DNA from 4 places in the Desulfovibrio porci genome. Region 4 is predicted to be linked to each of the others. Evidence: predicted binding sites of a transcription regulator. Region 4 holds the regulator's gene; each other region holds the start of a gene.
What was found. Region 4 encodes sigma-54, which starts transcription at its own class of promoters, with help from an activator protein. Its sites were predicted from a motif close to CTGGCACGGNNNNTGCTT; they were not measured.
Positions count from the first base shown of each region.

Region 1: a site for sigma-54 is predicted at 1,963-1,980, ahead of hpsG ((2S)-3-sulfopropanediol dehydratase). Genes of this name have one in related genera too.
Region 2: a site for sigma-54 is predicted at 1,705-1,722, ahead of hpsG ((2S)-3-sulfopropanediol dehydratase). Genes of this name have one in related genera too.
Region 3: a site for sigma-54 is predicted at 2,947-2,964, ahead of FYJ44_RS12910 (VgrG-related protein). Genes of this name have one in related genera too.

Region 1 covers NZ_VUMH01000001.1:44,404-48,915, reverse strand. The annotation lists gene FYJ44_RS00210 (MFS transporter) at 1-509, opposite strand, end outside; gene FYJ44_RS00205 (amidohydrolase family protein) at 524-1,357, opposite strand; gene hpsG ((2S)-3-sulfopropanediol dehydratase) at 2,088-4,512, shown strand, end outside.
Region 2 covers NZ_VUMH01000012.1:77,838-82,349, reverse strand. The annotation lists gene hpsG ((2S)-3-sulfopropanediol dehydratase) at 1-1,636, opposite strand, end outside; gene FYJ44_RS11530 (DUF2333 family protein) at 2,051-2,971, shown strand; gene FYJ44_RS11525 (DMT family transporter) at 3,180-4,121, opposite strand; gene FYJ44_RS11520 ((R)-mandelonitrile lyase) at 4,272-4,512, opposite strand, start outside.
Region 3 covers NZ_VUMH01000016.1:47,960-52,471, forward strand. The annotation lists gene FYJ44_RS12905 (glycosyltransferase family 9 protein) at 46-1,740, opposite strand; gene FYJ44_RS12910 (VgrG-related protein) at 1,760-2,890, opposite strand; gene FYJ44_RS12915 (methyl-accepting chemotaxis protein) at 3,143-4,512, opposite strand, start outside.
Region 4 covers NZ_VUMH01000019.1:28,436-32,947, forward strand. The annotation lists gene FYJ44_RS13465 (CTP synthase) at 1-913, shown strand, start outside; gene rpoN (RNA polymerase factor sigma-54) at 1,142-2,569, shown strand; gene hpf (ribosome hibernation-promoting factor, HPF/YfiA family) at 2,606-3,145, shown strand; gene rapZ (RNase adapter RapZ) at 3,217-4,167, shown strand; gene FYJ44_RS13485 (PTS sugar transporter subunit IIA) at 4,202-4,512, shown strand, end outside.

The DNA of each region.
Region 1 (4,512 bases), on a different contig from region 4:
CCCACCACGCCGGAAGCCAGCATCAGGCCCAGGGAAAGGCCGATCTGGGGCAGACTGCCGTAAAAGGCGCGCTTGTTGGCCGGGGCGGATTCAAAGGCCATGAGCACCGCGCCGCCCCATTCGCCGCCGAGTCCGATGCCTTGAGCCAGGCGGCAGACGACCAGCAGGATGGGCGCCCATATCCCGATGACGTCGTAGGAGGGAATCAGGCCGATGAGCACCGTGGCCACGCCCATGATTTCCAGGGTCAGAATGAGCATTTTCTTGCGGCCGATTTTGTCGCCGAAGTGCCCGAAAATCATGCCGCCCAAAGGCCTGGCCACAAAGCCCACGGCAAAGGTGGCAAAGGCCAGGATTGTGCCCACACCTTCGGAAAATTCCGGGAAAAAGAGCTTGTTGAACACCAGACCGGCCACCACGCCGTACAAAAAGAAATCATACCATTCGATGACCGCGCCCACCAGCGAGGAGAGGACGACGCGCCGCAGGTTTTTCTGATCGTGGTTCATGATTTTCTCCTGTGTCAGGCCAGGCGCAGCACACGCCGGGCGTTTTCGTACATGACCTTGCGGCGGACGTCCGCGTTCAGCTCAAAATCCGCATAGGCCTCCAGGGCATCGGCCAGTTCCACAAAAGGGTGGGCGCTGGCGAACAGCACCTTGTCGCCGATAAGATCGTTCATGGCCCGCACATAGACGTCCACCATGGGCGCGCGCTCGTATTCCGAAATGTCCATGTAGACGTTGGCGTTGCGCAGGCAGGTGTAAATGGTCTCGTTGACAAAGGGATAGCCGCCGTGGCTCATGATCAGGGTCAGCTCCGGGAAGTCGCGGGCCACCTTGTCCACATCGCGCGGGTCGGCGTATTCCAGGATCGCGCCCGGTACCTGCGGCGGAGGGGCCATGGTGATGAAGACAGGCACGTCCAGTTCGCAGCATTTGGCGTAGAGTGGATAAAAACGCGCTTCGGAGGCGGGGATATGGGCCAGGTAGGGATCAATGGCGATGCCCTTCATGCCGTACTCGCCGACCACGTGTTCAATTTCACGCACGGCGGCCATTTTCTTGTGCGGGTCAATGCCCCAGAAGCCCACAAATTTTTGTGGATAGGCCCGGCAGAACTCCAGCACGCTCTTGTTGTTGGCCGGAAAGCCGTAGGTGGTTTCGCAGTCCCGCCCCGTGATTACGCCAAGTTCCACGCCAAGACGGTCGAGGTCCGCCACAATGTCGGGCAGGGGCCTGGCCGTGCGGGCGTCAAAGCCGATGGCCTTGCAGGCCGCCTTGAACATGGCGCTGTTTTTAATGCCGTTGATGATCTCAGGCGTATTGGGACGGAAACGGAAATCAATGATGTCCATAACTGGTATTCTCCTGAACCGTCTGAGGTTGAAGGCCGCGCTGGGCGCCCCGGGAAACCGTGTTCACCTGTCCGCCAGACAGAGAGGCGACTGCGGGAAGTCGGCGCTGAGCCACAGCGCCGGCATCAGGCCAATCATGAGCAAGCCGTGTCCGCGACCTTTTCCCGTTTGGTCTTGGCCACGCCGCTGGCCGCGCTTTGTGATTTTTGGGGTTTGCATGATGTGTGCCAGCCGGGCAATGGGAACATAACTGCGAAGATATAATTTTTATATTTATTTCAATGTGTTATATTAGTAACAAACATTCCTCATCAAAAGGCGGGTTGTGTATGTCGCAATTATGCGACATTCATAAAGGTCACAGATTCAGGATTGACCGGAGATTGTGAAAAGAGATTCATATTGCGCTGCCAGGCCTTGGAGAGCAAAAAGCGGAAGTTGCCTGACGATCTGGTTGCAAATTTGCGTCGCAATTTTCGCGGGTTTTGTTGGAATTCATTCCTGAGTGATGCAACTTTGCGTCATTTATGAGGAGGGAAGGATGAGGGAAGGGCAGTCAGGGTAAATATTTTTTTATTTTTTAAAAATATCAATATGTTAAAAAAATGGCATGACCCATGCAAAAGACGGCGTGAACAACGACCGCTGTTTGTCCAGAGGCTTCCCTGCGCGTCGGTAGTCGGTGATGGGCCCCGCGCCCCACACATATTATCTTATCAGGAGTTGAGCGATGACCATGACCACCTGTGAATGTCGTTCCCCTCAGGAACAACGCCTCTATGACCAGATTCAGGGTAAAGAGGACCGGTTCCGCAAAACGCACGCCCGCGTCTTTCGGTTGCTGGAACGCTTTGAGGGACAGAAGCCGCGCATCGACATCCAGCGCGCTCTGTATTTCACCCAGTCCATGATGGAAACAGAGGGCCAGCCCCTGGTGCTGCGTTGGGCCAAGGCGCTCATGCACATCGCCAAAAACATTTCCGTCTGCGTGCAGGAGGATCAGCTTTTGCTGGGCCGCGCCGGCTGCGACGGCCGTTATGGCATCCTTTACCCTGAACTGGACGGCGACTTTCTGGATATCGCCGTGCGCGATCTGCCCACCCGCCAGACCTCGCCTGCCACCATCACGCCCGAAGACGCCAAGCGCGTCGTTGAGGAAATCGCGCCCTACTGGAAAGGTAAAACCTATCACGAGGCCCTTAATGCGGCTTTGCCGCCCGAGGTGCACAAGCTGACCTATGACGATCCCGAAGGTCTGATTTCCCGCTTCATTGTCAACGAAACCTCCTCCTTCCGTTCCTCCATCCAGTGGGTGCATGACTACGCCAAGGTTCTGAAGCGCGGCTTCAACGGCATCAAGAAGGAAGCCCAGGAAAAGCTGGCCGCCCTGGATCCCCTGAGCGCCAAGGAAGACCGTGAAAAGCGCCCTTTCCTGGAAGCCGTGGTCATCGTCTGCGACGCCATTGTGCTCTGGGCCAAACGTCATGCCGTGCTGGCGCGTAAAATGGCCGAAAAGGAACAGGATCCCGCGCGCAAGGCCGAGCTGCTGCGCATGGCCGACAATGCCGAGCGCGTGCCCGGCGAACCGGCCCGGGATTTCTGGGAGGCCTGCCAAAGCCAGTGGTTCACCCAGATGTTCTCGCGTATTGAGCAGAAGACCGGCACCACCATTTCCAACGGCCGCATGGATCAGTATTTTTATCCCTATTACAAGCAGGACCGCGCGGCGGGCAAAATCACCGACAAGCAGGCCATGGAACTTCTGGAATGCATGTGGGTGGGCATGGCCGAGTTCATCGACATGTACATTTCCCCCACCGGCGGAGCCTTCAACGAGGGCTACGCCCACTGGGAGGCCGTGACCGTGGGCGGCCAGACCCCGGACGGCCGCGACGCCAGCAATGAGTTGACCTACCTGATCCTCAAATCCAAGCGCGAATTCCCGCTGCACTACCCGGATCTGGCCGCACGCATCCATTCCCGTGCGCCGGAACGCTATCTCTGGGACGTGGCCGAAACCATCAAGGACGGCACAGGCTTTCCCAAGCTGATCAACGACGAGGAAGTGGTGCCCCTGTATGTCTCCAAGGGCGCGACCTTCGAGGAAGCCCTGGACTACGCCGTGTCCGGCTGCACCGAGGCCCGCATGCCCAACCGGGACACCTACACCTCCGGCGGCGCGTACATCAATTTTGCCGCCGCCGTGGAAATGGTGCTGCGCAACGGCCGGATGAAGAAATACGGCGACCGCGTGCTGGGCGTGGAAACCGGCGATCCGCGCGGCTTCAAGACCTGGGAGCAATTCTGGAACGCCTATGTGCAACAGCATCTGCTCTTCCTGAAGACGGCCTTCACGCAGCAGTACATCATCAACAAACTGCGCGCCCGGCATTTCGCCCAGCCCATGGGTTCGGCCATGCACGACCTGTGCATGAAGCACTGCATGGACCTACATCAGGAGCAGATCCCCGAGGGTATCAATCTGGGCTACTTTGAATACATGGGCTTGGGTACGGTGGTGGATTCCTTGGCTGCCGTGAAAAAACTGGTCTTTGAGGAAAAAAAACTGAGCATGGACAAGCTGCTTGCAGCCATCGACGCTAACTTTGAAGGCTATGATGACGTGCAGGCCCTGTTGCGCTCCGCTCCCTGCTACGGCAACAATGATGAATACGCCGACGCCATCGGCCGCGAGATCGACAGGCTTTCCGTGGAATACGGCGGCAAATACGGCATGAAGGATCTGGGCATGCACAACGACGTGCGCTATGTGCCCTTCACCTCCCACGTGCCCTTCGGCAAGGTGGTTTCGGCCACGCCCAACGGCCGTGTCGACGGTTTCCCGCTTTCCGACGGCTCTTCGGCCTCGCACGGGGCGGACGTCAACGGCCCCACCGCCGTGCTGCTCTCCAACTACAACACCAAGAACCTGGGCATGCGCGACCGCGCGGCCCGCATGCTGAACATCAAGTTCACGCCCAAGTGTCTGGAAGGCGAGCAGGGCACGGAAAAGCTGGTTTCCTTCATCCGCACCTTCTGCGATCTCAAGCTCTGGCACGTGCAGTTCAACGTGCTCAACCGCGAGACGCTCCTGGCGGCCCAGAAAGATCCCCAGAAATACCGCAACCTGATTGTGCGCATTGCCGGATACAGCG
Region 2 (4,512 bases), on a different contig from region 4:
GGCGCAGCTTGTCCACCACATGCTGCTGCTGGAAGGCCTTGTGCAGCAGGTTCAGATGCTGGGCCTTGTAGGCTTCGTAAAATTCTTCCCAGGTCTTGAACCCGAGGGGATCGCCGGTTTCCAGGCCGATGAGCTCATCGCCGTAGCGCAGCATGCGGCCGTTGTAAAGCGCCATTTCCAGAGCCGTGGCGAAGTTCACGTACACGCAGCCCGAGGTGTAGGTGTCCCGGTTGGGCATGCGGGTTTCGGTGCAGCCGGACACGGCGTAGTCCAGGGCCTCGTCCATGGGGCAGCCCTTGACGGTGTTCAGGAGGATCACTTCCTCGTCATTGATGAGCTTGGGGAAACCGGAGCCGTCCTTGATGGTCAGGGCCACTTCGTACAGGAAGCGCTCGGGCGAGCGGGAATGGATGCGCGCGGCCAGATCCGGGTAATTGAGCGGGAATTCGCGTTTGGATTCCAGGAAAAGATAGGTCAGGTCGTTGGTGGCGTCCTCGCCTTCGCGGGTCTGGCCGCCGATGGTCACGGCCTCCCAGTGGGCGTAGCCTTCCTGGAATTCCACGCCCGTGGGATTGATGTACAGGTCGATGAACTGGGCCATGTCCACCCACATGCATTCCAGCAGTTCCTTGGCCTCTTCGCGGGTCAGGCGGCCTTCCTCGATATCCTTTTCATAGTAGGGATAGAGGTACTGGTCCATGCGGCCGTTGGAAATGATGGCGCTGGCCTTCTGTTCGATGCGCGAGAACATCTGCACGAACCACTGGCACTGCATGGCCTCGCGGAAGGTGCGGGCCGGATGGGCGGGCACGCGCTCGCAGATCTCGGCGATCTGAAGCAGTTCGGCCTTGCGCTTGGGGTCGCTTTCCTTGGCGGCCAGGTCCTTGGCCAGTTGGACGTGGCGTCCGGCCCAGATCATGATGGCGTCGCAGACGATGATCATGGCTTCCAAGAAGGGCTTCTTGTCCCAGAGGTCCACGGAATTGTTCAGATCCAGTTGGGCCAGTTTGGCCTTGGCTTCGTTCTGGATGTCGATGAAGCCGCGCTTGAGAACCTTTTCATAGTCCGGCACCCATTGCAGGGCGGAGCGGTAGGACGAGGTTTCGCTGACCACGAATTTGGACTTGAGGCCGCGCTCGTCGTCGTAGGTCACGCCGCGGATTTCGGCGGGCAGGGTTTTGTTGAGGTGCTCATGGTAGGTTTTGCCCTCCCAGTAGGGGGCGATGTCTTCCATGACCGTCTTGATGTCTTCCCGGGAGATCTGGAAGGGGCTCTTGTCGCGGTGCTCCAGGTCGGCCAGCACCTCGCGGTAAAAGTCGCCGTCGATTTCGGGGTAAAGGATGCCGTAGCGTCCCAGCTTGCCCACGCGGCCCGCCAGAAGCTGGTCCGGCGTGATCCAGACCGTAATTTTTTCAGCCACGTTTTTGAGCGCCTTGGCCCAGCGCAGGGTCAGCAGCTCACCCTCGGTTTCGCGCATGGATTCGGTGAAGTATTTGGCGCGTTCCACATCCACATGGGGAAGGCTGAACTGGTTGCGCTCCAGGATCTTGTAGACGCGCTCCCGCCCCTGGCGGTTGATGTTTTTGTTGATGACGCGGTCTTCCTGGGGGGACATGCAGCAACTGCACTGGCTCATGACAAACTCCTGAATGGGTTTTATGCTCTCGGACGTTGGGATTTGTTCCGTCCCAAATGCCGATGGGAAAGCATCTTGCGTGCCATTCAGGCAATATGCTGATATTAAAAGAAAAATGCTGTAAAAGCAGGGGCATGACGGATGTGGCTTCCACGACGGTTTGTTGCAAAAAAACAATAAAAATAATATATCTTGCTGAAATGAATAGATAAAGTTAATATGTTGTTTTTTTGCAACAATGCAAAAAGGCACTTTTTCACAAGAACACCTTGGGCGGCGGCCCTGAAAAACGTAAGCCGGATACAGGTTTTTTCATCTCCCCCCCTTCCGTTCGGGCCGAAAGGCCCTATATACTATGGCGATGCCGTTCAGCCGGAGCGGCGTCTATCCCTGTCTTTCAAGCGAGGATTTTTCATGAAGCTGCCTGAATTGCCCACTATCCTGAAATTGCGCGTCGTGCTGAAAACCCTGGCCGTGCAGGTCTGCCTGCTGCTGGGCATTCTGGTTCTGGCCTGGGGCCTGCAGCGCGTGTATTCCGCGGTGGACGCCACCACCTTCCCGGAGCCGGTGGCCGTGCCCGCCGACGCCGCCCAGCTGTCCGACAATGAAAAAGGCAAAATCCTGCTGGACGCCATCACCCATCAGATGCGCTACGAGCTGAACTCCACCTTCGGCTGGAGCTTCAACGACATCATCTTCAACCGCTTCGTGCTGGACAACCGGGCCTACCGCCAGTACGGCGTTTACCACGCCACCAAGTTCCTGCTGGATCTGTATTCCAGCCAGATCGCCAAACTGGGGTCCAGCGACCGCGAGAGCGAGTTCCTGTACAAGGCGCGCATTAACAGCTTTGCCATGGACCCGCGCAGTTTTATGTTCCCCTCGGCTGAAGGCTCCTACAAAAAGGGCCTGCGCCTGCTGGACCAGTACAAGGAATCCCTGGACAAGGGCACGGGCGTCTACAACTGCCGCACCGACGATTTGTACGCCTCCTTTGTCACCGTGACCGGCGAGAATATGCTGGGCTACGCCATCGGCCTGCTGGAAAAGGCCCAGGCCATGCCCTTCTATGAGCTGGACAACCGCATCTACGAGGTGCAGGGCATCGCGCTGGTTCTGCGGGACTTCATCAGCACGCTCTATGTCCTCTATCCCGAGATCAGCGCCAAGAACAACGAGGGGAACATGGCCGCCGCCATGGACAGCCTGAACCGCATCTGCACCTATGATCCGCTGTACATCACCTCGTCCTTCAATTCCGGGGAGCTGATCCTCTCCTATCTGCTTTTCGCCAAGGCCCGTCTGGAAGACGTGCGCGACAGCATCCGCATCTGACGGCCGACCTCCTCCGTCAGATGCAATAGAGCGGTTCACGCATGAAATGCGTGAACCGCTCTGCAAATCCTTGCCGCGAAATGCGAGCAGGCGGGCTTTGCCCGTCGTAACCGGGCATTTTATACAATGCTCTGAAGAAGGCGCGGGAATCATTTGATTCCCGCGCCTTTCGTTATACTCTTGATCATCTGCTCCGGGAGAGCCTGCCTCAGTGGCGGTGCGGCAAAGCCGGAAGATGCAGCAATGGACCCACGGCGATGAGTCCGGCCCCGCAGACCACCACCAGCGCGCCGCCGTAGCCCAGCCAGTTCAGCGGGTCGGCCGGAAAAAAGCTCGGCGCGAGCAGATGGAAGATCTGGGCGAAGGCCAGGGTGAACAGGGGCGTCAGGGTGAGGATGGCGCTGACCTTGGCCGTGTTCCAGCAGGACATGGCCCGGCTGAACGCGCCGTAAGCGACCAGGGTGTTCAGGCAGCAGTAGGCCAGGCACAGGCTCTGCGCGGTGTCCAGACGGAGCAGGGCGCTCGGCGTGGCGAAGGGGAACAGGGCCAGCGCGCAACAGGTGTAGAGCACGCGCATGATCCGGGGCGGAGCCATTTCGCGCAGCAAGATCCTCTGGGCCAGGCCGTAGACGGCCCAGACCACCGCGGCCGTGAGGCCCAGCGCCAGGCCGAGTCCGTAGCCGTCGCGGATCTGAAACAGCTCGGTCAGGCGTTCGTTGAAAAAAAGCCCCAGCCCGAGCAGCAGCACCACGACCCCGGCCACCTGCACGCGGCGCAGGGCTTCGCCCAGCACCAGGACGCTGCCCAGCATGAGCAGCATGGGACCGGCCTGCGCGACGATCTGGCAGGCGGAAGCGCTCATGCAGGCCACGGAGGCGTTGTAGAGCACGAAATTGCCGCCCAGCCCGGCGGCCGCCACGCCGAGCAGCAGAACGACGCGCCCGCTGTACAGACCGGACCGGGCGCGGCGCGTCGTCCTGCGGGGCAGCCAGAACCACAGCCAGAGCGCGCCCGTGCTGAAGCGTATCCAGACGATGGTTGTGGGGTCCACCGTGGTCACCACCTGCTTGAGCGCAATGGGCAGCGTACCCCAGAAAATTACCGTGGTCAGGGCCAGAAAAAGGCCCTTCAGATGTGTTCCCAATTCCATGCCCGATTCTCCACGGCGGGCCGTCCCGGGAGGAACGCGCGCCGATGCGCGCCAGCATGACGCTGATCGCGCGCATCGGCAAGCATCTTTTTTATCCGCCGGGACGCTGTGGGCCAGGTCCTCCGGCGGTTCCGCCCCGGAGCGTCTCCCTTATTCCTGCCCGGAATACTGCACGTCGCTGACCTTTTCCAGCCAGTCCACGGCCGTGCCGTCCAGTTCCTCAGCCACGGAAATATGGGTCATGGCAACCTGGGGCGCGGCGCCGTGCCAGTGCCGGACATGCGGCGGAAACCAGACCGTGTCGCCGGGGCGCACTTCCTCAATGGGACCGCCTTCAATCTGCACCAGGCCCAGGCCGGAGGTGATGATCAGGGCCTGCCCCAGCGGATGG
Region 3 (4,512 bases), on a different contig from region 4:
ACGTTGCGTGCTTTTAACTATGCAAGGCACGTACCAAGTAAGGAATTACAATGGATTGCGGCTCGAAACCGTCATGTGTGCGGCCCAGCGTTCGAGGTGCCCGGCCAGCAGGCCCACAAAATGCAGCAATTCATCCATGCGGTCGCCGCGCTCCTGCCGTAACTCGCGCCAGAAACAGGCCAGAGAGGCCAGCGGCGGGCAGGCGTTCAGAAGATTTTGCAGGCGTTCGCAATTGAGCAGAAAGAGCTGACCCGCCTTGGCAGACTTGCCCGTCAGGCGGCCCTGCTCGGACAGCATGTCCAGCAGCCGCGCGGCCTGGGCCAGCACCGGGGTCACCTGGCGGCAGAAATCCGGGGAGCAGGGCGGCGCGTCCAACTGCCCGCCTGTTTGCCCGGCCGCGTGCTTTTCAATGTGCCCGTTCGCCGGCCCGGCGGCTTGGCCGGCCGCGTTGCTGCTCAGATCGTCAAGAATGTGACGCCAGAACGGGCGTTGCTGGCTGAGCCAGAGGCTACGGTCTTCGGAATCGTGGCCGGAGAGGCTGCGCACCCCGGCAAAGCCCCGCGCGTCGGTTTCCGTCAGCCAGACGCGGGCCTCGCGGCGGAGCTCCGGACTCAGGCCCGCCTGCCAGCCGCCGCCTTCCAGACGGGCCAGGATCAGGTCGCCCGCGCTGGTCGGGCTGATGCGCGTCAGGCAGGCATGACCGTGCGGACAGGGCTGCCTGAAGGAACAGGGATGGCAGGGCAGAGCCGGTTCCAGGCAGCAACAACCCGGCAGATAGGGGCCGGTGTCCCAGGGCTGGGCCGTAGCCAGAAAAAAAGCCAGGCAGGGCAGGCCCAGACCCGCGGCCAGATGCATGGTGCCGGTGTCGTTGGTGGCCAGCAGACGCATTTTGCGCAGCAGGGCCGCCAGTTGAGGAATATCGGTCCGGCCCACGGCATTGACGAAGGGCGTCCGATCACGGGCGGCGCACGCCGCGTACTCCCGCGCCATCGGACGTTCGGCGGGCGCGCCCAGCAGGACCGGGCAGAGGCCCGCCTCGCGCCAGAGGCGTTCGCCCAGAGCCGCGAAATGCGCGACCGGCCACTGCCGCCGGGCTTCGCTGGCCCCCAGTTGCAGAGCCACAAAACCTTTGGGATGCGCACTCATGGGAAGATTTTCGGGCCGGGCCAGCAGGGCGTCGGCATGGGCCATGGCCGCATCCGGAGGGGTCCGCAGGCTGAAGCGTCCCGGACGCCCGGCAATGCCGGGAGCGAAAAGGGGCGCGCCGACCATGCGGAACATGTCCACCAGATTGAAGGGCGCGTTCAGGCGGCGCAGGGTGGCGCCGCTCAAAAAGGAGGACCAGACGCCCTGGTTGACCCCAAAGCCTTCGGGATCCAGGCCGAAGCCCAGCACCGCTTCCGGCGTGGGGGCCAGGAGCTTGGAGAGCAGGCGCGCGGGCAGGGTGGGCGTCAGGTTGACGACGTGCCGGGGCGCGGCCTCCCGGCGGATGCGCCGGGCCAGATCCAGCAGTTGCGCGGCCGCCGTCCGCCAGTCCCGGTCCAGCGCGGCCATGAGTTTCGCGCCGGGCAGAGGCCAGGCCGCGTCCACATGACGCAGCAGGGGCAGAGCGGCGGCGAAATTGTCCAGACAGACCAGACCCACCTGGTGGCCGCTGTCGTGCAGATCCTGGATCAGGGGCTGACTTTGCAGCAGATCCCCGAAACGGGTCAGATTGAGAAGCAGAACATCAGTGCTCATGCCGCGCCGTCCCGAGGGTTCAGGCCAGGGCGGTGCGCCCGCCGCCGTCCAGCATGTTCAGGGCCAGATTTTTTTCCTGCCGGAAGCGGTTCTGCACCGCCGCCTGCACCGCTTCGGTGGAGGAACCGAACTGCCCGGCGCGCAGTTTGTAGACGTTGCTGATGAGCTTGCGCTCGTAAGCCGGGTCCGTAGGCTTGCCGCTGAGGTTGTCGGCCCGGTCGAAAATACGGGCCGCGCCGGCCGGGCCGTGCTGCACGGCGGTGCTCCAGATCACTTCCCGCATGGCGGGGGAAAGTTTGTCCGCTTCCAGGCCGGTGCGCTCCACAATGGCTTCCATGGCGGGCTTGTAGTGGCTTTCGCGGATGAAGGCCTCCTGCAGGGCCTCGAAACGCTCGGGCTGCTCCTTGGCGATGGCCCGCCAGGCGTCGGGCATGCCCCCGCGGCGGCCGCCCGTATTGGCCGGTCCGGCCTTGCGCAGGCGCTGGGCGACATCCGGGGCCTCGCCGTCCAGGAATTCCAGAAAATTCTTCATGCTGCCCACGCGCGAGGCGATCTGGTATTTGCCGTAGGACGTGCCGCCGTTGCGGTCGTAGCCGATGGCCGCGATGCCGTCGCCGCCGGATTCGAAGCGGGCGGAAAGACGACCCAGGCCGTCGCTTTCCGGCGTGGGCGCGCGGCGCGCGCGCTTGCCGGTGGAGCGTGTGTGGATGAAGTCGCCCATGGACAGATTGCCCACTCGCCCTTCAACGGCGTTGGTCAGACTGCGCAGATGCCGGGCCACGCCCATGTTGCGGGCCAGATCCAACGGCGAATCGCCGCCGGAAAGGCTTTGCATCAGGCCTTCCATGGCCTGGGTCTGACGCAGATCCGCCTGTGCCTTGGTGAAGGTCTGGGAGCGCGCGAGGTCGCTGGGAGAGCGCCCGGCCAGAACGGGATTGCGCAATTGCAGCGTGCTGGTCGCTTCCTGCGGCCGCCCTGCCTCGGGCGCGCTTTTGTCCGCTCCCTTCCGTTCCTGACCGGCCATCAGGGCGGCGAAAGGCGAGATGCCCCCCGTGGGCGCGCTCTGGGCGCGGCGCTGGGGCGCGGCGGGAGACGGGTTTTGCTGCTGTTGTTCGGCCGGAGGCCGGATCAGCCATGCGGAGTGTGCCATGTTCTTCCTCCTGGGACGGGGCGAAGGGCGGACTTGGGTCCGCCTCGACAGGATGAAAGCAAGGACAGTGCCAATGTCCGGCAAGGAGCGTGGTACGGGCCTTGCGCGGCGGCGCGCTTTGGGAATGGAGGGACGCGAGGCCCGCGCGACAAATTGCCGACGCGGTTGGAAAAGGAAAACCCCGTCGGCGCGGAGCCGACGGGGCAGGGGGGGAAGCGCCACTGTTGTGGCGGACTGAGGGCTGTTTTTGACCTAAGCTTTTTTCATGGCCTCAATAAGTTCCGTAAGGCTGTGGGCCTGCGCGGCCAGATCCGACACGGCCCTGGCGGCTTCGGCCATGGCCTCGGCGGTCTGGCGGGACATGTCGTTGACCTGGACGATGGACTGGTTGATCTCTTCGCTGGCGGCGGACTGCTCCTCGCTGGCCGTGGCGATGGCGTTGACCTGGTCGCCGGTGGCTTCTACGGTGGCCACGATTTCCTGCAAAGCCCGGCCGGACTGGTTGGCCAGTTCCGTGGCCTCGCCGATGCGCTCCACGGCGTTGTCCACGCCGGTCATGCTTTTGGCCGTGCTTTCCTGGATGGCCTTGATGGCGTTGCCCACATCCTGGGTGGAGGCCATGGTCTTTTCAGCCAGTTTGCGCACTTCGTCGGCCACTACGGCAAAGCCGCGCCCGGCCTCGCCCGCGCGGGCCGCTTCAATGGCGGCGTTCAGCGCCAGCAGGTTGGTCTGGTCCGCGATATCCGAGATGACGCTCATGATCCGGGTGATGTCCTGGGCGTGCTCGTTAAGCTGGGTCATGTCGTTCTTGAGCACCAGGGACAGCTGGTGGACTTCCTCAATACTGCGCACGGCCTTTTCCACCACGTGCGCGCCGGCTTCGGCCTTTTCCTTGGTTTCAGAGGAAGCGGCGGAGGCGGAACCCGCGTTCTTGGCCACTTCCTGGACCGTGGCGTTCATTTCGTTCATGGCCGTGGCCGCTTCGGAGAGGCGTTGGGCGGATTCGGCCGCGCCGCGGTCGGACTGTTCGATCTGGGCCGAAAGTTCGCTGGAGGCCGAGGAAACCACATTGCCCACTTCTTCCAGTTTGTCGGCGGCCGCCAGCATGGCCTGCGTTTTGCTCTTGGCCTCCTGGCCGGCGGCTTCGGCCTGTTGCATGGCCTCCTGGGCCTTGCGGGATTCCTCCTGCGCCGAGGCGGAGAGAGCCTCTGCCTTTGTGATGCCTTCCAGCAGGGAAGCGATCATTTTTTTCAGGGAAGTGCTCAGCATCTTCACTTCGCCGCCGAAACGCTCATCCTCGATGGGTTGTTGCAGATTGCCGCCGGCGATGATTTCCGCCGTATTAGCCAGATAGTTGATGGGTTTCACCGAGGAGCGGATCAGCAGAAAGATCACCACCAGCAGGACCACAAGAGTGGCGGAACACAGGGCGATGGTCATTTGGCTGATGGACGTTGCCTGGGCCAGCACTTCGCCCATGGGCACGACGATGGCCAGGTACCAGTGCTGGCTGCTGCCCCGGATGGGGATGGGCTGATAGTAGCGGAAAACCCTGCCGGCCTTGGTGTCCACCTCTTCCATATAGGGTGCGCCGGCGGTGAAGGCCTTTCTGGCTTCCTGAG
Region 4 (4,512 bases):
GGACAATATTTATGAAGTGCCCCTTAAGTTCTATGAAGAAGGCTTTGACCAGAAAGTGGCCATCATGCTGCGTCTGCCCGCGCGCAACGCCCATCTGGAGTCCTGGGAAAAGCTGGTCCACGACTGTGCCAACCCGCAGGGCAAGGTGACCATCGCCATTGTGGGCAAGTATGTGGATTTGAAAGAGGCCTACAAGAGTCTGCACGAGGCTCTGATCCACGGCGGCGTGGCCAACCGGGTGGCCGTCGAACTGCGCTACGTCAATTCTGAAAACGTGACCGAGCAGAACGCGGCCGCGGTGTTCAAGGGCTGTGACGGCATTCTGGTGCCCGGCGGCTTCGGCTATCGCGGCGTGGAAGGCAAGATCGCGGCCATCCGCTACGCCCGCGAAAAGCGCGTGCCGTTCTTCGGTATCTGCCTGGGCATGCAGTGCGCGGTCATTGAGTTCGCACGTCATGTGGCTGGCCTGGAGGATGCCAATTCCGAGGAATTCAATCCCCTGTCGGACCACAAGGTCATTTATCTGATGACCGAGTGGTTCGACTTCCGCACCAAGAATGTGGAAAAGCGCGACGCCAGCAGCGACAAGGGCGGAACCATGCGCCTGGGCACCTATCCCTGTAAGGTGCAGCCCGGCACCAAGGCTCACGAAGCCTATAAAAAGGATATGGTCGATGAGCGGCATCGCCACCGCTACGAATTCAACAACGCCTTCAAGGAAATTCTGGGACAGAAGGGTATGGTCTTCAGCGGCACGGCCCCAGATGACTCCCTGGTGGAAATCATGGAACTGCCCGACCATCCCTGGTTTTTGGGCTGTCAGTTCCACCCCGAATTCAAGTCCCGCCCCATGGATGCCCACCCCTTGTTCCGCGAATTCATCAAGGCGGCCAAAAAACAATCCAAGGCCTGAGCATGGGATTTTACCCGGTTTGAAGCGCGAAAAAGGGAGGCATTCCGCCTCCCTTTTTCGCGTACTTGGGGCGGCGCCTTGGCGGCTGGGGAAAAACAGCGGGGCGCGCCTATTCCCTGCTTACACCCGCAGACTTCGGCTATTGCATAATTTTTCAGCGTATGGCACAATTCTTGTAAATAAGAAATCCGTTCAGACGTTTCATCTCTTCAGCGTAAAAGAGCAGGCATGGCACTGGAACTTCGTCAGCAATTGAAATTGGCCCAGCAGCTGGTTATGACGCCGCAACTGCAGCAGGCCATCAAACTACTTCAGCTTTCGCGCCTGGAGCTGCTGGAAACCGTGCAGCAGGAGATGCTGGACAATCCTTTTCTTGAAGAGTCTTCCGGTGATGACGCTGTCGATCCGGCCGCGCAGAGCGAGCGCCGGGACGGCGTTGAAGAGGAAGTCTATGACAAGGAATTGGCCAAGGACGCCTCGTGGGAGGATTACCTCGGCGAGTTCGCCAGTACCCCCCGACTGGTGCAGCCGCGCGAGTTTGAAGCGGCGGAAGAAATTTCTCCTCTGGAAGCCCGCTACGCCGCCAAGCCCACCCTGGAAGGTCATCTGCTCTGGCAGTTGCGCCTCTCCACTCTGACCGACGCGCAGAAGGAAATCGGCGAGGTCATTATCGGCAATCTGGCTTCTTCCGGCTATTTGCAGGCCACGCTGGAAGAAATCGCGGAGATGACCATGTCCACGCCCGACGAGGTGCGGACCGTGCTGGAGCGGGTGCAGTTTTTCGATCCTATCGGCGTGGCCGCGCGTGATGCGCGCGAGTGCTTGCTGATCCAGCTGAAAAGCCTGAATTACGATCGCGATCCCATTTTGCTGGAGCTGGTCCAATCCCACCTGGAGGATCTGGAAGCTAAGCGCTACAAGCCGCTGTTGCGCAAGTTCAAGCTGGATATGGAGGAACTCAAGGAATATCTGGACATCATCCAGAGCCTTGACCCGCTGCCCGGCGCGAGTTTCGGCGGCGGCGAACCCACCTACGTGAGTCCGGACGTCTTTGTCTACAAGATGGGCGCTGAATTCATCATTCTGCTCAATGAGGACGGGCTGCCGCAATTGCAGCTCTCCTCGCTCTGCCACATGGACATGGGGCCCTCCTCGGACAAGGAAAAGGAATACTGCGCGGAAAAAATGCGCTCGGCTTCCTGGCTGATCAAGAGCCTGTATCAGCGCCAACGCACGCTGTACAAGGTGGTGGAGAGCATTGTGCGCCATCAGCAGCCCTTTTTCGAAGACGGCGTCACCAAGCTGGCTCCGTTGATCCTGAAGGACATCGCCGACGACATCGGCATGCATGAATCCACGGTCAGCCGGATCACCACTAATAAATATGTAGCCACACCCCACGGGATTTTCGAACTGAAGTTTTTCTTCAACAGCGGTCTTGAGCTGGATGACGGCAGTCAGGTCGGTTCGGAAAGCGTCAAGGCCCTGATCAAGAAATTCATCGCCGATGAGGACCCCAAGGCTCCTCTGAGCGACGAACGCATCGGCGAGATGCTCAAGGACCGCCTGAAAGTGAATATCGCTCGGCGTACGGTGGCCAAATACCGTACGGCGCTGGACATTCCCTCGTCATCACGGCGCAAGGAGCACTTCTGATCCCGCAGCGGTGCTTTGCAATCCCAAGGAGGAAACATGAATATCTCTTTCGCCTTCAAGAACTTCGAGGCCTCCGATCACCTGAAGAAGTATGCCCGCCGCCGCATGGAAAAGCTGGGGCGTTTTTACGGCAAGTCCGCCGGTCTGGAAGTGAATGTCGTGCTTACGGTGGATAAGTTCCGTCATCGCTGCGAAGTGACCGTCAGCGGCGAAGGCCTGCACATTAACGCTACGGAGCAAACCTCCGATATGTATGCGGCCATCGACCTTGTGACCGACAAGGTGGAAGCTCAGATCAAGAGGCAGGTTTCCCGGGTCAAGGAGCAGCGCCGCAAGGCCCGCAACGCCGAGGTGGATGTCTTTACCTATAACCTGGAAGCCCAGCCCGAGGAAAACCAGACCGTGGTGGGCACAGACCGTTTCGCGCCCAAGCCGCTGCATCTGGATGAAGCGCTGATGCAGCTGGATTCCATCGGTAGTGAATTTCTGGTCTTTCTCAATGCCGAAAGCAACCGCGTCAATGTGGTCTACCGGCGGCGCACCAGCGGTTACGCCCTGATCGACCCCGTGCTGTAGGTTGATCCATATTTTTATCCGCCGGGCCGGACCCGTATTTCGGCCCGGCGGCTCTCCGCGAAGCATATGTCATGAGCACGCCACAACCACCCCGCCGCGGCCCTTCCAGCGCGGATTCGTCCGCGGACGCTCCCAGAGTCGTTCCGGAGCGCGCCGTGCAGGTTTGTATTGTCACCGGTCTCTCCGGCGCCGGTAAAAGTACTGCCTTGCAGGTTTTTGAAGATTTGCGCTATCTTGCCGTGGACGGCTTGCCCGCGAGCCTGGCTCCGGAAATGGTCGGCATGATGGAACGGCCTTCCATGAGCCATTTCCAAGGCATTGCTTTGGGCATGGACATGCGCCAGAACAATTTTCTGGATGAAATCAACGACGCCCTGAGTGCCATGGCCGCCAAGGGCATCCGTCCGCTTTTGCTGTTTCTGGAGGCCGACGCGCAGGAGCTCATGCGCCGCTACGCCACCACCCGCCGCCCGCATCCGCTGGAACGCGAAGGCATGGGCCTTGAAGCCGCCCTTGCCGCCGAGCGTAACCGCCTGCGCATCTTGCGGGAAATGGCGGATCTGGTCATCGATACCTCACGTTTTTCCATCCATGACCTGCGGCGCTCCATTCAGAAGCGCTGGAGCGGCAACAAGGATAAATTGCGCGCCATCCGCGTCAATGTGATTTCCTTTGGCTTCAAATATGGGGTTCCCCGCGAAGCGGATATGGTTTTCGATCTGCGCTTCCTGCCCAATCCATATTTTGTGGAAGGTCTGCGTCCCCTTTGCGGCAAGGACAAGGTCGTGTCCGACTATGTTTTCGCCTCGTCCAGTGCTGTGGAATTCCGCAAAAAATTGCTGGATCTGCTTTTTTTTATGCTGCCGTTGATGGAGGCCGAAGGCCGCTATCGCGTCACCATTGCCGTGGGCTGCACCGGCGGGCGGCACCGTTCCGTTGCCATGGCCGAGGAATTGTCACAGGCGCTCCGCCAGGCGGACTATCCGGCCTCTCTGGAGCACCGGCACCTTGAACTTGGCTGAAAAAGCTGGCAGGTTGTGAACCGCGAGGAATGCCATGACGGATGAAAGCAAGACGACACAAGTCGGAATAATTGTGGTTTCTCATGCGGACTACGGTTCAGCCATGTTGCGCACGGCCGAGTTTATTTTGGGGCCGCTGAGCGATTGCAGCTCCATCAGTGTTGATGTGGCGCATGAAGTTTCCGAAACAGTACGCCGCCTGGACGATGCGGCTCAGCGTCTGGACAAGGGGGCGGGCGTCATCATCCTTACGGATATGTTTGGCGGCACGCCCACCAATCTGGCGCTTTCCCTGCTGGGCAGCCATAAGGTGGAAGTTGTTACGGGCGTCAATCTGCCCATGCT